2 regions of the Clostridium sp. Marseille-Q7071 genome follow, and region 2 is predicted to be linked to the other one. Evidence: a T-box and tRNA genes for the amino acid it is inferred to sense, from the RefSeq annotation. Region 2 holds a T-box; the other holds one or more tRNA genes.
What was found. A T-box is a leader RNA that pairs with one kind of tRNA and senses whether it is charged. The one in region 2 lies ahead of leuS (leucine--tRNA ligase), so its partner is inferred to be a tRNA-Leu.
Positions count from the first base shown of each region.

Region 1 (6,385 bases), 950 kb from region 2:
CCATAGAAACAAAAGTTAGCAATGGAACCAATACAAAATACATATTTATGTCTTTAACATAGCTCTGCATAGTAATATACCCTAGTAAGCTGCCAAAAGCAGATAATAAAGATATTTTATTGTCTTCTTTCATTAGTATAACTAATAAAAATGCAATCCCAAATGGTGCTGTATTGTTTATAATCATTGTTCTGCTAATGAAAAAACATAAAAAAAACAATACTCCTGCTTTTATAATCAGTTTTCTACTACTTTGTTCTTCTTTAATTTGTTTTTCTTTTGTATTTTTAATTCTTTTATATGGAATTATCTCTGCACCATATTGCATTTTATAACCACCTACCCCTTAAATTTGTAAGTTAATTGTAACAAAGGAGTCTGGAAATAAATGTCATTTAATGGAATGAAGTTATAAAATCTTTATGACATCAAACTGTATATTTTTACCATTTTATAACAAGAAGTTTTTCCCTCTGCACAGTTACCATTTTATACCATAATCTACTATTTTCAAAGTATTACTATATTTTTTTATCCACAATTCTTATATTTTTATTTTTCAATATGTTGATAACTTTTATAGTTAAAGCTGTCGTTATGGATAACTTTATAATAAAATTTGAAAGAATTTTTATTATAATAAATGGAATATTTTATTGAATTGATAATATAGTGCTGATAATTATGTTATTGAATTATTTGAATTTCTACTTTATACAATTGAGGATGGGGAATTATTAGACCTTCTCTTATATAAGAGAAGGTCTAAATTTATTTCTTTTCAAAGTGACGCAGTCACTTTTATTGAAAAATCTATTTGAAGAAATTAATTTGTAAGAATTAATTTCCACCATAATTGTCAATTGTCCATTGTAGAACTCTATAGTTTTGCTAATTAAAATTATATAATCAAAATCTTAAAGTTATCACTGGATAGAATCTCTAACTTCTAGTCATATTTTAAAAGTATTACTAATAAATATAATAATCAATTATTATATTTAGTTTTTCACATAATAAAAAAGCTTACAACTAAGTTGTAAGCCTTTATGGTAGCGGAAATAGGACTTGAACCTACGACACTCCGGGTATGAACCGAATGCTCTAGCCAGCTGAGCTATTCCGCCATGTTGGTTGCGGGGGCAGGACTTGAACCTACGACCTTCGGGTTATGAGCCCGACGAGCTACCAGCTGCTCCACCCCGCGATATTTTGGTGCTGAAAATTGGAATCGAATTGGTACGGTGTTTAACCACCGCAGGATTTTAAATCCTGTCCATCTACCCGTTCCGCCACTTCAGCAGATTATTTAATTTAAATTGACCTTATATAATACTTAACTCTTGCCATCCATAAATTAATGGTTGCGGGGGCAGGACTTGAACCTACGACCTTCGGGTTATGAGCCCGACGAGCTACCAGCTGCTCCACCCCGCGATATTTTGGTGCTGAAAATTGGAATCGAATTGGTACGGTGTTTAACCACCGCAGGATTTTAAATCCTGTCCATCTACCCGTTCCGCCACTTCAGCAGATTATTTAATTTAAATTGACCTTATATAATACTTAACTCTTGCCATCCATAAATTAATGGTTGCGGGGGCAGGACTTGAACCTACGACCTTCGGGTTATGAGCCCGACGAGCTACCAGCTGCTCCACCCCGCGATATTGGTGCTGAAGACCGGAATCGAACCGGTACGGTGTTTAACCACCGCAGGATTTTAAGTCCTGTGCGTCTGCCTGTTCCGCCACTTCAGCAGGTTATTTAATTTAAACTGACTTTACATAGTGCTAAACTCTTGTCATCCATAAATTAATGGTTGCGGGGGCAGGACTTGAACCTACGACCTTCGGGTTATGAGCCCGACGAGCTACCAGCTGCTCCACCCCGCGATATTGGTGCTGAAGACCGGAATCGAACCGGTACGGTGTTTAACCACCGCAGGATTTTAAGTCCTGTGCGTCTGCCTGTTCCGCCACTTCAGCATTTCTGACTATAGTATATGTAATATAAAATATTTTAACCTTAAATTAATTATAAGGTTATGGTAGCGGAAATAGGACTTGAACCTACGACACTTCGGGTATGAACCGAATGCTCTAGCCAGCTGAGCTATTCCGCCATGTTGGTTGCGGGGATAGGACTTGAACCTACGACCTTCGGGTTATGAGCCCGACGAGCTACCAGCTGCTCCACCCCGCGATATTTGGTGCTGAAGACCGGAATCGAACCGGTACGGTGTTTAACCACCGCAGGATTTTAAGTCCTGTGCGTCTGCCTGTTCCGCCACTTCAGCAGGTTATACATTATTGTGCGCATCTTTCAGCGACAATATTTATTATAGTTTAAGGTCTATATATTGTCAACACTTTTTTTTATAATAAACTTATATATTTTTGCAGTTTTATTAAAACTTAACTATATTAGACCACTAATATAATTAAAAGAGTGCCAAAAATTTAGCACTCTCTAAATTTATATTAATAATTTGAACTTTTTCTACTATATCCGCGTCCTTTATTATCTTGGTGTCTTTTTAAATCCTGAAATCTTTCTTCACTGTCTTTTAGGAACTTAGACATTCTATCTTCAAATGAAGAGCCACCAGTTTTTCCTTTCTCTTTTTCCCAGTCTATTTCCACAGGTTTTACTGATTTTTTTGGCACTCCTGCTTGTTTTATAGATAAGCTCATTTTTCCGTTGTCATCAACTGAAATAACCTTCACCTTAACAACGTCTTCTTCTTTTAGATGATCTCTTACGTCTTTTACAAAGACGTCTGATACTTCTGAAATGTGAACAAGTCCTGTTTTTCCTTCCACTTCAACAAAAGCACCAAAATTAGTGATATTAACCACTTTACCTTCTACAATACTTCCAGCCTTTAAGGTCATATTAAAAAGATTCCTCCTTAAATAATGTTTTAATTATTATGTTATATATCAAGTTATGTTAAACATAACACAGATCACTTATCTTCTTTTACACTGTTATTGATTACAGGAGTTTCACCCTCTTTAATAAGTCCTAATTTTTCTCTTGCAAGTTTCTCAATATACTTATCAGTCTTTGATAACTGCACTTCATCCTGTAATTTTTTGTTTTCTTCTTGCACTTTTTCTAACTCCACAGTGTAGGTTTCAAATTCAACCTTTTGTCTATGCATTATCTTCTGCTGATTTATGAAAATATAAGAAACATAAACAATTAATAGAGATAATAATAAGTTTTTGATTTTTCTATTTTTCATTATACAACTCACCCTCCACATAGAATGAGTATAACAACTTATTATTCAATAGTTATTATATTAAAATATAACTACTCATGTTAAACTCATAAGTATATTTTAATTTGAATTGTTCATTTGTTCAAGGTATTTTACATTAATTTTTAACTTTTTCTTATTATTTTGTATAAACAAAATCTTACAGGATAAGACAATGTATTAAATATTACTCTTAATACCTTTCCAATAGCCAATAATACGTTGTGAAGTACGTTTATAAATATCTTACTAATTAGTTTAATATATACAAATAATCCTATACTTACATATACAAAAACATTAAAGCTCATATATGCATAGCTTGTGTACATCATAAATATAAACACAATAAATCCTGTAGCAATCCAAAATAAAACATCTTGAATTATAGTTATAATCGCACCAACATCTTCAAATCCTCTTATAATTCTATAAATATCAAAGAGAACGCCTATTAAAACTCCACTCAATAAACTAAATGCAAATAATATTATTTGTTGTTCCATTGTAAACAGCATGATACTTACCTAAAAAGCCTTGAAAGAATGCCTTTTCCCTTTCTAGATTTTTTTTCATCACTGGTATATACAATATAACTTATTTTTCCACTTATCATTACATCTCCATTTTGTACATCTAGTTTATTCATTTTTAAATTTTCTCCTCTTATATCCATAGAACCAAGAACTGTATTTAAAAGGATTTGTTCATCATTAAAGCTTACAATTTCCTCAACTCCGTCAATTGCCATCTTTTTCCTTGAATCTAAAGTTAAATAACTTTTTCTATCTTCTATCTTGGTTTCTTTGTTATCCATAAAACCCTCCTTGCATATATTAAAAGTATTCCTAATAAATAATATTTCTTTAAGAAAAATATATGCAAAGAAAAGCAATTTAAGAAGAAGTAATTATTCCTTATCTTCTTCCCCTGATATTATTTCATACATAGTTTTAGCATTTTCTTTAGTTACATGATTTGCTATATTCACTATTTTTGCTGTTAATACTTGAGTTGCAAATTGAATTTCAATGATATCGCCTTCTTTTACTACCGTTCCTGCCTTAGCAACTTTACCATTTATTGAAACCCTACCACTTTCACAAACTTCTTTTGCAACTGTTCTTCTCTTAATTATCCTTGACACCTTTAAATACTTATCAAGTCTCATAGCCATCACCCCAAATATATTTTATTCAAATTTATACTTTTAAATTTATAACTATAAATAATTCCAAAATAATTAAATTCTTTAAAATATTATATAAACTTTATTATTCAAATATAATTATAACCTTAAATGATTTGTAATACACTATTATCATCTCAAACAAAATAACTATTCAAATATTCTGAGGATATTTTATATCACATAAATAGCTGACTCTTAAAAATAGTGAGACTATCTTTGTAATCTTATAGTAAAGTATGACATAACATATACTTAAATACTAGTTAGCTATTTTTGAAGATGTCTTTAATAAAAAAAACCTAGAATAAATCCAGGCTTTTTAATAAGTAAAATAAGACTATTTATTAACTATGTCTTTAAATTCTTTTCCTGCTTTGAAAACGGGTGCTTTTGAAGCAGGAATTTCTATTTCTTCTTTAGTTCTTGGATTTCTTCCCATTCTAGCAGCTCTTTCTCTAGTTTCGAAAGTTCCAAATCCAACTAATTGAACTTTTTCTCCCTTTCCTAGAGCTTCTTCAACGCTCTCTATGAACGCTTTTAAAGCAACCTCTGTTTCCTTTTTAGTTAAACCTGATTTCTCAGCCATGCTTGTGATTAATTCTGATTTATTCACTATTGTACCTCCTTAATCTTTTAAAAACGCTTCTACATTCATAAATTCTATTAGATATCTTGAATATAAGATAGCATATTCTTCAATGTTTTTTAAATTCCTTCTAATCAATTATAGTTTTAACATAAAAGTAATAAATTATTTCTTCTTTGCTTCATTCCATAACTGATCCATTTCATCAAGCGTCATAGTCATGAGATCCACTCCTTTAATTTGAGCAGAATCTTCTATAAACTTAAAACGCTTAATAAATTTATCTATAGTATAATTTAATGCAATTTCTGGGTCTATGTCAAGAAGTCTTGCAACATTTACTGAAGCAAATATTAAATCTCCTACTTCTTCTAGTATTTTTGCCTCATTTTTACCATTATATACATCTTTAATTTCATTTAATTCTTCTAGCACTTTTTCCATAGCTGGTTTAGGATCTTTCCAGTCAAAACCTACCTTTGCAGCTTTAGCTTGAACCTTATCTGCTCTTAAAAGTGCAGGTAAATTTTTAGGTATATGCTTCAATTCTTCAGTATAAGTTTTAAAATCATTTTCTTTTTTCTTAATTTTATCCCAACTATCTAAAACTTCGCTAGTATTATTAATTTTAATATCCCCAAAAATATGAGGATGACGTCTTATCATTTTTTCTGTTATAATTTTAACTATATCATTTATGTTAAAATATCCTTCTTCTTTACCTAGTTGTGCATGAAAAACTATTTGAAATAATACATCTCCTAGTTCTTCTGTAAGCTTAAAATCATCTCCTTCATCAATTGCTTCTAAAACCTCATAACATTCTTCAACTAAATTTCTCTTTAGTGATTTATGAGTTTGTTCTAAATCCCACGGACATCCCTCTTCCCCTCTTAAAGTTTCCATCACCTTAAGTAAGTCAAAAAAATCTTTGGTTTCTTCTAAATTTTTTGGAATATAAATTGAAGTTAGATAGTCTATATCCTGTTGTCTATCAAGCTCGAAAAGCTTTATCTTTCTAACATTTTCTATTTCCTTAACTCCTGCTGCTCTTATAAAATATATTTCCGTTTCATCATTATAATATTCAAGTAGTGATAATTTTGTTTCTGAAGCTATAAGTTGATTATAAACTTGAGTTATTATAAGTCCTGCTCTTTTATCTAATATTTGATTCTTAATATCAAATGCATCTATTATTTTTATTCCATCAATAGGATCTAATTTTAAAGTTTCCATAACAGCATCTATAAAACTTACTGCTGGAATTATTTCATATGGAATATTCTTCTCATCACAATATTTTATAAGTAGCGTAACTGATTTTTCAGCTACT
Region 1 covers NZ_CBCOPR010000001.1:985,477-991,861, reverse strand. Annotated here, with positions in the region: gene spoIIE (stage II sporulation protein E) at 1-328, opposite strand, end outside; tRNA gene ACWPW7_RS04645 (tRNA-Met) at 1,051-1,127, opposite strand; tRNA gene ACWPW7_RS04640 (tRNA-Met) at 1,132-1,207, opposite strand; tRNA gene ACWPW7_RS04635 (tRNA-Met) at 1,362-1,437, opposite strand; tRNA gene ACWPW7_RS04630 (tRNA-Met) at 1,592-1,667, opposite strand; tRNA gene ACWPW7_RS04625 (tRNA-Leu) at 1,672-1,760, opposite strand; tRNA gene ACWPW7_RS04620 (tRNA-Met) at 1,820-1,895, opposite strand; tRNA gene ACWPW7_RS04615 (tRNA-Leu) at 1,900-1,988, opposite strand; tRNA gene ACWPW7_RS04610 (tRNA-Met) at 2,049-2,125, opposite strand; tRNA gene ACWPW7_RS04605 (tRNA-Met) at 2,130-2,205, opposite strand; tRNA gene ACWPW7_RS04600 (tRNA-Leu) at 2,211-2,299, opposite strand; gene ACWPW7_RS04595 (S1 domain-containing RNA-binding protein) at 2,484-2,897, opposite strand; gene ACWPW7_RS04590 (FtsB family cell division protein) at 2,972-3,253, opposite strand; gene yabQ (spore cortex biosynthesis protein YabQ) at 3,397-3,777, opposite strand; gene yabP (sporulation protein YabP) at 3,795-4,088, opposite strand; gene ACWPW7_RS04575 (RNA-binding S4 domain-containing protein) at 4,182-4,442, opposite strand; gene ACWPW7_RS04570 (HU family DNA-binding protein) at 4,801-5,076, opposite strand; gene ACWPW7_RS04565 (bifunctional methyltransferase/pyrophosphohydrolase YabN) at 5,215-6,385, opposite strand, start outside.
Region 1: it has a tRNA-Leu gene. The T-box ahead of leuS (leucine--tRNA ligase) is inferred to sense a tRNA for this amino acid. The anticodon was not compared.

Region 2 (6,385 bases):
AGAGGAATATTTATAAAAAACAACTATACTCAGAGTTTCTTTAAGTTATTTTATAATAGTAAAAATAAACTAGTTAGCTAAAAGAGAAATTCTGTCTATAATATAGATAAATTTTTTAGGGAGGCAAAGAGATGAAAAGAGAAGAAACATTTGAAATTTTAAAAAAATATATGAGTAGTGAAAGTTTACTTAAACATTCCTTTGCAGTAGAAGGATCAATGAGAGGGCTTGCAAGAAAATACAATGAAGATGTAGAAAAGTGGTCTATAGTAGGACTATTGCATGATATAGACTATGAAAAATATCCTGATACTCATCCAGAGGAAGGGCAGAACATTTTAAAAGAAGAAAATGTAGAGGAAGAAATAAGAGTGGCTATTTATGGTCATGCAAAGGAAGCAAAATCGTACAGAGAAAGCCTTATGGCAAAAGCGCTTTTTGCAGTAGACGAGCTTTCAAGTTTTATTGTAGCATGTGCTTTAGTTAGACCCTCAAAGAGTTTTGAAGATTTAGAGTTAAAGTCAGTAAAGAAAAAATTAAAAGATAAGGGATTTGCAAAAGGAGTAAATAGAGAAATAATTAAGGAAAGCAGTGAAGAACTAGGATTAGAATCTTCTGAACTCATAACAGAGATAATAGAAGCACTTAGAGTCAGAGAAAGAGAATTAAATTTAGAAGGCTATAGTTTACTCTAATTATGAGAAATATCTAGAGTAGAAATCAATTCACATTAATTTTTCACCCCTGGGGTTTACAACAAAATTATAAATTTTAAATAAAATTAAAGTAATCACAGAATTTTAATTTATAACTACTTTCTATTTAAACCCCTGGGGTGCAGTATGATATGGCACTATATTTGCAACATTAACTAACATCTTAATTTTATTTCTTATCTTCATAGTATTATTGTAAAATCAATAAGATTGTTCCGAATTATACTGCACCTCAGGGGAACCCTTACGGGCTTCGCTACTGTTCCACAGAGGTGGAAAATTTATTCTGTAGCGGCGAACAGTGTTCGCCATAATAACTAGCAATTTTATATTGCTAGTGAAAAAACATGTTTAAAGAAATTATTTTTTATAAAAATAATTTCAACTTAAATTGTCCATTGTCAATTCTCAATTCTCAATTGCATAAATGGGGGAAGATGGTTATGGTAAAAGTAGAGATTTTAACAGATGAAATAAAAAAGTTAATATTAAAATTTTTATATGAAGAAGAGGAGATAAACCTTTTTATAATACATTGTATCGAAAGTAATAATATAGGGGATTTATATATAGATAGTGAAAAAAGTATAGGAGCTATATTGCATATAAAGGATGATGGAAATTCACTTTTTACTAATTTTTATTATAATAATAAAAAAAGTTTTGAAATTATTATAAAAGAAATTAAAAGAATAAATAATCCACGTATGCTTTTGGCATCTAGAGAAGAAGATGTAAGAGAAATATTAAAAAGATTAAATATAAGTAGAAATATAGATAAAAATTTTTATTATATTTTTGATAATGATAAAAAAACTAATTTACATATAGGAGAATTTAATTTTAGAAAAGCAACTTTTAAAGATAAAGATTTTATTAAAGAAGCATATATAGATTTTTTTGAAGCAACTTCTGAAGATGACATAAAATCTTTAACTAATGATAAAAAAATAAAATATGATTTAAAAAATGGGATATATTTATTATGGAGAGAAGATACTCCAGTTGGGCTAGCTAAATTTAGCGAGTTTAGTAAACATTTTGGAGAGATTACTACTGTTTATATAAAAAGTGAATATAGGGGTAGGGGATTAGGAAAAATTCTTATGAGTAAAATGGTAGAGAAATTGATAGAAATGGGAAAGACACCAATAACTCAAGTAAATATAAGAAATTTAAGTGCAAAAGCTATATATGAAGGTATAGGATTTAAAAAATACTGTGACTATGCCTTTGAATTTTTAAATAATTAAAATTTATTTTCAATTTCTTTCTATAGTAAACATATATAGTTAATTATTAATTTAAAAAGTCGTGATGGTTAATCACGACTTTTTGTTAGTTAGCTACTATATTTACAAGCCTACCTTTAATTACTATAACTTTTCTCACAGTTTTTCCTTCAAGGGCAGCTTTTATATTTTCATTGTTTAATGATGCTTCTTTTATTCCAGCTTCATCAAGACTTGTTGGAACATCAATTTTAGCTTTAATTTTACCATTGATTTGTATTGCTATTTCAACTTCATCTTTAATTAAGGCAGATGGATTGAAAACAGGCCAACTTTCGTTAAATACTGAATAATCCATACCTAAAGCTTCCCATTGCTCTTCAGAGAAGTGAGGTGCAAATGGTGCAAGAAGCTTAATATAATCTATTAATGCTTCTTTTAGGAAAGCAGGATTTTTAATGCTTTCATTAAGGTATTTAGATAGAGCATTAGTAAACTCCATCATTCTTGCTATTGCAGTATTAAATTGAAGTTTTTCAGCATCTTCAGATACACCTTTTATAGCAAAATGCCTCCAATAATTAAGTTCTTTTTCAGCAGTTTCCATAACTTCCTTATTATTATCCTTGTTTCTAAGTTCAGCTATAGAATGTTCTAGAACTCTTTCTATTCTCTCAACGAATCTACCTATAGATTTTATTCCATCATCACTCCAAGCTCCACCTTCAGTATATCCAAATCCAAACATTAGATACATTCTGAATACGTCCGAACCATATTCTGTAATATAGCCATCAGGAGATATAGTGTTTCCTTTAGATTTACTCATCTTAAGTCCATCTGGTCCTAAGATAAGTCCTTGGTGAGTTAGAGATTTAAATGGTTCTCCAAAGTTTATATAGCCAAGATCTCTTAATGCTTTAGTTATAAACCTTGCATATAATAGATGCATACAAGCATGTTCTGGGCCTCCAACATATTTATCTACTGGAAGCATTTTATTTGCTAATTCACTATCAAAACAAACTTCACTATTTTTGTTATCTACATATCTTAAATAGTAGAAAGAAGAACAAACAAAGGTATCTAAAGTATCTGCTTCTCTTTTAGCAGGTCCACCACAACATGGGCATGTGGTATTCATAAAGCTTTCACATTTAGCTAGTGGAGACTTTCCATCTGGTGTAAATTCAACGTCGTATGGAAGCTCTACAGGTAAATTACTTTCAGGCACTGGTACTGTTCCGCATTTTTCGCAGTATACTATTGGAATTGGTGCTCCCCAATATCTTTGTCTTGATACTAACCAATCTCTTAATCTATAGTTTATTTTCTTTTCTCCTAAACTTAGTTCATGAAGCTTATTAACTATAGCTTCTTTAGCATCTTCACTAGAAAGTCCATCAAATTCTCCACTGTTTACAAGTTTTCCAGATTCAGTATATGGAAGATTTTCTCCGCCTTCAATAACTTTTTCTATTGGAAGATTATATTTAGTTGCGAAGGCAAAATCTCTTTCATCATGAGCTGGAACAGCCATAACTGCACCAGTTCCATAAGTATTTAGTACATAATCTCCAATCCAAATAGGAATCTTTCTTCCGTTAATTGGATTTATAGCATAAGAACCAGTAAATACACCAGTTTTTTCTCTTGTTATGGATTGTCTTTCTATATCAGATTGCTTTCTAGCATTTTCTTTATATTCTTCTACAGAAGTTTTATACTCCTCAGTAGTCAACTGATCTACTAGCTCATTTTCAGGAGCTAAAACCACATAAGTTACTCCAAATAGTGTATCAACTCTTGTAGTGAATACGTTGAAGGAAATATCTTTGCCATCTACTTTAAAAGTAGCTTCTGAACCTGTAGATTTACCTATCCAATGTTTTTGCATTGACTTAGTTTTTTCTGGCCAATCAAGATTATCGATTTCATTAAGAAGTTCTTCAGCGTAATCTGTAATTTTTAAGAACCATTGAGTTAAATTCTTTTTAGTAACTTCGCTAGAACATCTTTCACAAACACCATCAATTACCTGTTCATTAGCTAAAACAGTATTACAATCAGGACACCAGTTTACTGGTGCATTTTTTCTATATGCAAGACCTTTTTCATATAATTTTAGGAATAGCCATTGAGTCCATTTATAATAGTCAGGACGACAAGTTACTACTGAATTTTCCCAATTAAACATAGCTCCCATAGCTCTTAATTGTTTTTCCATAGTTTCAATATTCTTTTCTGTTGAATCCATTGGGTGAATTCCAGTTTTAATTGCAAAGTTTTCAGCAGGTAATCCAAAAGCATCAAAACCCATTGGTTGAAATACATTATATCCTTGCATTCTTTTCATTCTAGCCCATGAATCAACAGGCCCAAAGTTAAACCAATGACCTGCATGAAGTTGGCTTCCAGATGGATAAGAGAACATTTCTAAAACATAAAGTTTTTTATCTAAATTATTTTTATTAAATTTATATAGTTCTGTTTCTTCCCATTTTTGTTGCCATTTTTTATCAATTTCTGTGCTATATCTAGCCATATTATTTCCTCCTAATCTATAGTGAATTTTTATTATTTTAAATAAGATATAAGACAATAGACTTTTTCTATCTATGAAAATCATTAAACAGTGCATTAAAATACAGGTTTTAGCTATTTCTTATTAATAGATAGATATATAAAGGTTATTATAAATAAAAAAAGCCTTCATCTCGCAAAGAGACGAAAACTTATAATTCCGCGGTACCACTCTAATTAGGCATAGTGCCTCACTTTAAAATATAACGGTTTAATCCGTACTTGTTTTTCACAAGTAAGCTCCTAGGCAAGTTCATAGTTCTTAACTACTGCATTACACCAAACTGCAGCTCTCTGAAAATTAAGATGAATATTACTACTCCTAATCAGTGCAATAATATATTAAGTTAATAATTTCATATTATAAATTAAAATCTTTTTATTGTCAATAGTTTACTAATTTTTTGTATATGGTATTAATTATTTAATTTATGAATAAAATTACTATCTACATAGGTTATAAATATAGTCATTGCATAATCATAAACTATAAACATAAATTGATAAGCTAATATTAAAAATAAAAAGTTTCCTGGTATTGATAGTGAGGACACAAATAAAAATTTATAAATTAAATAAAATATTCCCATAGATATATTAAAATATACAATCTTTAATATAAATTCTAAGGACATTTTTCTTAATTTTTCTATATAAAGTTTTATAAAACCATAAAGTCCAAAAAATACAGTATAAGATAACCACATAGATTTTAATGGAAGTAGAAAGTAAGATAATAAGGAAACACCCACATATACTATAATAGAGTTTTGTATGTTAGTAGTTAATATTGATAGAGGAATTATAGCTGAAGCTACTCCTAAAAGAAATATTGTGTTAAATGGCAAAAAGGAAGTGGAGTACAGCACAAATAAGCTAAGTGCTACATATATTCCACCTCTTGCAACAAAACTTGCTTTATTGTTTATATTATGTTTTCCCATATTAAAAAACCTCACAATAAAATATTATTTTAAATTATCATGTTATAAATTTAGGTATATTCACAAATGAATCTAAAGACTCGTTTATTATTTTTAACAAATGACTTTTCATAGTGTAAATTATATTATTAAAAGCAACTAATTAAATCTCCACCCATACATTCACAACAAGTATCTGCGCACCAAAGTTTACAACAAAGATCACAGCACTCACTATCACTACCTTTTCGTGTTCCATAATAAGTTTGTCTATAAGAATTTTGTCTTTGATTTAAACTATTTAAAGTCTGTCTATATTCAAAATTATTTGGATCCATATTACAAGCTTGATGAATTAAATTATAGGCATTATCAAACCAACCTTTTCTATAATTAACCATGCCCATTAAAAAATACCATTCCGCAGTTCTATCTGATATGGAATTAAGCTTTGCCTCTGCGCCACCTATGTTTCCTTTATTTAAATCCATTCTTATACTTTGATAAATGTTAGAATTATTATCTCCTCCACTATAACTTTGATAGTTACTAGAACTTCCATTATTTTTAGTAAGAGCATCATAAGCATCATTTATTTCTCTCATCTTTTCTTCAGCTAAATCTTTTAAAGGATTATCACCATATTGATCTGGGTGATATTGCTTTGCTAGTTCCCTATATGCTCTTTTTATTTCATCTTGTGATGCACCTTGTCTTACACCAAGTACCTCATATGGATTTCTCATGTTTTTTACACTCCTTAATCTTTATACTTTCAATTTTTTCCATTAAGCCAAGCTGAAGAATGTTGGTTAAAAGCTCCTTATTTTTCTTTAATGGAAGATTCTCCAAAGAAGCCGCACAGCTTTCAGCGCTTAATATTAGATTAAATTCAATTCTTTCTCTAATAGTTTCTATAAATTCTTCAAAG
Region 2 covers NZ_CBCOPR010000001.1:1,931,402-1,937,786, forward strand. Annotated here, with positions in the region: gene ACWPW7_RS08935 (hypothetical protein) at 1-2, shown strand, start outside; gene ACWPW7_RS08940 (HD domain-containing protein) at 132-695, shown strand; gene ACWPW7_RS08945 (GNAT family N-acetyltransferase) at 1,160-1,969, shown strand; gene leuS (leucine--tRNA ligase) at 2,055-4,493, opposite strand; T-box leader at 4,669-4,870, opposite strand; gene ACWPW7_RS08955 (hypothetical protein) at 4,948-5,475, opposite strand; gene ACWPW7_RS08960 (J domain-containing protein) at 5,604-6,200, opposite strand; gene ACWPW7_RS08965 (DUF5685 family protein) at 6,184-6,385, opposite strand, start outside.